DNA from 2 places in the Kosakonia sp. Marseille-Q7440 genome. Region 1 is predicted to be linked to the other one. Evidence: predicted binding sites of a transcription regulator. Region 1 holds the regulator's gene; the other holds the start of a gene.
What was found. The regulator LexA, encoded in region 1, represses DNA repair genes until DNA is damaged. The targets are predictions, from matches to a motif close to TNCTGTATGTACATACAGNA.
Positions count from the first base shown of each region.

Region 2: sbmC (DNA gyrase inhibitor SbmC) is a predicted target of LexA. The motif match lies at 1,131-1,150, and genes of this name have one in related genera.

Region 1 is NZ_CBCPLT010000001.1:86,196-88,595, reverse strand. It holds gene dinF (MATE family efflux transporter DinF) at 1-760, opposite strand, end outside; gene lexA (transcriptional repressor LexA) at 836-1,450, opposite strand; gene ACWPW2_RS00390 (diacylglycerol kinase) at 1,559-1,927, opposite strand; gene plsB (glycerol-3-phosphate 1-O-acyltransferase PlsB) at 2,060-2,400, shown strand, end outside.
Region 2 is NZ_CBCPLT010000001.1:2,696,505-2,698,904, forward strand. It holds gene ACWPW2_RS12680 (FUSC family protein) at 1-514, opposite strand, end outside; gene sbmC (DNA gyrase inhibitor SbmC) at 640-1,113, opposite strand; gene dacD (serine-type D-Ala-D-Ala carboxypeptidase DacD) at 1,235-2,395, opposite strand.

The DNA of each region.
Region 1 (2,400 bases):
ATCCAAAGCAGAGTTGCAGCAGCAGCGAGCGCAGCATGATATCGCGATTGAGCGCCAGCAAACGGCGAACGCCGCCGCGCCAGGCGGATTTCAGCATCACGAGCGAGATAGCCTGTCGGCGTAAAACCTGCCACACCATCAACAAGCCGATAAAGAAGGTGACATATTCCGCGATAACCGTGGCGAGCGCAGCGCCCTGCACATTCATATGCAGGCCCATCACCAGCCAGAGATCGAGAACGATATTGAAGAGGTTGCCGACCACCAGCAGTATCACCGGTGCACGGGCATACTGCACGCCGAGCAGCCAGCCAAGCAGCACCATATTGCCCAGCGAGGCGGGCGCGCTAAGCCAGCGAATGGCAAGGAAGCGCCGGGCCTGCTCCAGCACCGCCTCGCTGCCGCCGGTAATATGCAGCGCCAGGTCGATAAGCGGCGTGCGTAACAGCGCAATGACAACCCCTGCGCCGAGCGCCAGCAGCAGAGGCTGGACGAGCGCACGTGAGAGTGCAGAAGGATTTTTCGCACCAAATGCCTGGGCGGTCAGCCCGGTGGTGCTCATACGCAGAAACAGCAGCAGCATAAAGAGGAAGCTGGTTGCCGTTGCGCCAATCGCCACGCCGCCAAGGTAGACGGGACTATCCAGATGACCAATCACCGCCGTATCAACTAATCCCAGCAGGGGAACGGTGATATTGGATAAAATCATCGGCAGCGCAAGCCGCCACAAAGCTTTATCGGATGCGGTTAACAGCGGCATAGCGTAAGCGTCGTTAAAGGTAGGAAGCGTGGCGCTGCGGCGCGTAACAGGGCGCCACAGCAGAGAAAAGAGGCGTTACAGCCATTCACCGTTACGGATCACGCCGACTGCCAGCCCTTCAATGGTGAAGTTCTGCTTGCGCAGATCGACCACAATCGGGGAAAAGTCGCTGTTTTCTGCCAGCAGCTCAACGGTATTGCCATGTTTTTTCAGGCGCTTCACCGTCACTTCATCTTCGATACGGGCCACGATAACCTGGCCATTACGCGCATCCTGGGTTTTATGCACCGCCAGCAGATCGCCGTCCATAATACCGATATCTTTCATCGACATCCCGCTAACGCGCAGCAGGAAGTCAGCATGCGGTTTAAAGAGATTCGGATCGACCTGATAGTGGCTTTCGATATGCTGCTGTGCCAGCAGCGGCTCACCCGCAGCGACGCGACCGATCAGCGGCAGACCAATATCGTTCTCTTCTTCCAGAAGCAGGCGCAGACCGCGCGATGCACCAGATACGATTTCGATCACCCCTTTGCGCGCCAGCGCTTTAAGGTGTTCTTCGGCTGCATTTGGGGAACGGAACCCCAATTGCTGTGCGATTTCCGCACGCGTCGGTGGCATACCGGTTTGGGTGATGCGATCGCGAATCAGATCGAACACCTCTTGCTGCCTGGCCGTTAATGCTTTCATCCCGCCCCCTGGGTGTATATACAGTTATGCTGTGAGTATATACAGTCAACGGCGATTTTGAAACCACATTTAAGCAAAAATCCAGAGTGTTATAGAATTATGGAAACGCTATCGAAAATGTGACCAAAGAAGCGAGACCCAGGTAAAGACCGCCAGTAAGATTGTCATCAGCACCGCTGCCGAGCCCATATCTTTTGCCCGGCCGGAAAGCTCATGGAACTCAGAGCCGATACGGTCCACAACCGCTTCGATAGCGCTGTTGAGGATTTCGACAATCATCACCAGCGTGACCGAGCCAATAAGCAGGACGCGAGTGATGACATCAATATCCAAAAATGCAGCGATAATAATAGCCAGGACAACGGCGACGCCCTCCTGGCGAAATGCAGCTTCATTAATCCAGGCTGCGCGGACGCCTTTCCACGAATATCCTGCGGCTTTAATGATCCGGATAAAACCGGTGGTATTATTGGCCATGAAAAGAACCTTTTTAACTATTAAGCGTCAATGAGTAGTGGTACACGCAGCGGTACCACAGAAATTATGCGTGCTTTCTGATATTCTTGCGGCGCAATGGCACTATTAATAACCAGAGGCTTTACACCCTTTATGTCCGGCTGGCCACGAATTTACTACAAATTACTGAACTTACCATTAAGCGTGCTGGTAAAAAGTAAATCGATCCCCGCAGAACCTGCACAGGAACTGGGGCTCGACACATCACGTCCTATTATGTACGTGCTGCCTTACAACTCAAAGGCTGACTTAATGACCTTGCGCGAGCAGTGCCTGGTGCATGAATTACCCGATCCCCTCGAACCGCTGGAGATCGATGGCGCGCTGCTGCCACGCTACGTGTTTATTCACGGCGGCCCGCGCGTATTCACCTATTACACGCCGAAAGAAGAGTCGATCAAACTGTTCCACGACTATCTGGATTTACACCGCAG
Region 2 (2,400 bases), 2.6 Mb from region 1:
TGCGCCAGTGCAAAAAGGCGCGCTGCGGCCAGATGCCGGTAAAGAGCATGGCGAGGAGCGAACCGATAATCACATCGCCACCGCGCCACAGCGCCGTATGCATATCGCCGCTAGGCCCACCCACGACGACCGCAAGGGTGATCCCAATCAGCAGCGCCTGGTAAGGTTTTTTGCCGAGCGCCAGCCAGCCGCAGAGAAACATGGCGGCGGCGCACCACAACAGCATCAGCGGCAGAGAGTAAAGCTCCAGCTTTAACGCCACCAGCCCCAGCACCGCGCCGAAAATGGTGCCGCCGATGCGCTCAAAGGCGCGCGGTACCACGTTGCCCCAGAAGGAGATGGGCCCCATCAGCACCACCAGCGTAATCAACGGCCAGGTACCCTCCGGCACATTGAGCAGGCGGATAAGCAAAAAGGTGAGGATAAACGCCAGCGCGATACGCACGCCGTGCACCACGCGGTAGTGGCGATAGAGTCGAATTTCAAAGGGGCTGAGGGATTTGTCGCGACGCACAGCCAGGCTCCGGGTTAAAAAGAGAGGCGCAATTGTAGCGGTATTTTTTCGCACCGATGCCCTGTCAGGACAAAAAAAGAGGCCGCAAGCATCACTCTCACGGCCTTTTTTTACCCTGCCCTGCTTTAGTGGGCGTTCGGCTCGACGGGGATATACATTTCGATATCCCAGAAACCGTCGCCCTTACCGTCGTTCTGGTAGATCTCAAAACAGGGTCCGGCACCAATCTGCACCGAGCTGTCACCCAACAGTTCGTCGAAAAAGAGGTTCCAGCTGCCTTCAAAATCTTCGTTGTAGACCCGCGCGCTCATCACCGCGTAATGGCCGCCGGGAATGTCAGTGGTAATCACGCCCGCGCTGTTAACAGGCACCTGGAAGTCACGCTCAACGGTGATGGCGACATCGCAGCGCAGCTTTTCCGGTGGCACTTCATCGGGGTTATCGTAATAGACGCTGACCCACTCCAGCGGCTGGATCTGGTTATGCTCGACCCACAGCAATAACTGCTGGAAGCCCTGCTTCACCTTCTCTTCCCACGGCCCCACCAGATGAAACCCGGCGATACGGCGCTGCTCTGCTTGCTTAACGTTGTAGCCCATCGTGACCTCTTGCGCGTTACTGTTTGTCTGTACAGTATATCTACCCGGCGACCATCAGGCTTGCCGCACGCGTCAATTATGCGAGCAGACTCGCAAGCCTGCCACTCTGCCCGCAAGATGGTCACCCTTTATGGTGCAGGTAGTCGCTCAGTCGGGAGAAGAGCCCGCCTTTGCCGACGCTCTCCAGCGCCACCAGCGGCATTTTGGCAATCACCTTATCGCGGTCATAAAGCTGGATTTCACCGACGCGCTGATGGGCGGCAAGCGGCGCTTCCAGCTCTTTACTGTCCAGCACATATTTGGCTTTGATGTTTTGCAGCTCCGCTTTCGGCAGCACCAGCCAGCGGTCCTCATTGGTGCCGACAGCAATCTGCTCTTTATCGCCGTACCAGACGCGTTCGCTGCCCACTTTTTTGCCGTTACGCAGGATCTCTACCGTATCAAAGTTCTGCTGGCCCCAGTGCAACAGCTTGCGCGCCTGCTCTTCGCGCCCTTTCGGGCTATCTGCGCCCATGATCACCGCGATCAAACGGCGTTGACCATTAACGCTTGAGGCAATCAGGTTAAAGCCCGCGCCGGAGGTGTGGCCGGTCTTCAACCCATCGACATTCAGGCTTTTATCCCACAGCAGCCCGTTGCGGTTCTGCTGGGTGATGCCGTTCCACGTCAGGCTCTTTTCGCTGTACATGTGATAGAAGTCCGGCTCGCCGTGAATAATGGCGCGCGATAACACCGCCAGATCGTAGGCCGAGCTGTGCTGCCCCGGCGCATCCAGGCCGTGTACCGTTTCGAAGTGGGTATCACGCAGATTCAGTTTCTGCACATAGTCGTTCATCATCGCCACGAACTGCGGCTGCCCGCCAGCGACGTGATCCGCCAGCGCCACGCAGGCGTCATTTCCGGAATCGACAATCAGCCCACGGCTCAGATCGCGCACCGTCAGGCGATCGCCCGGCTTAAGGAACATCAGTGACGAGCCGGCAAACACCGGGTTGCCCTGCGCCCAGGCATCTTTGCCAACTGTAACCACGTCGTCCGCACTGATGCGATGGCTATCAATGGCGCGATCGACGACATAGCCGGTCATCAATTTGGTGAGACTCGCCGGATTACGCTGCTGATGCTCTTGCCCCGCAGTTAAGATTTGCCCGGTCGTATAGTCCATCAATACCCATGATCCGGCCTGCACCGCCGGGGGCTGAGGGGCAAATGGGAGGTCGTCGGCCTGAGCGCAATGGACGCTCACCGCCAACAATGAAGCAGCAAACAAACGGCGTTTCAATGAAA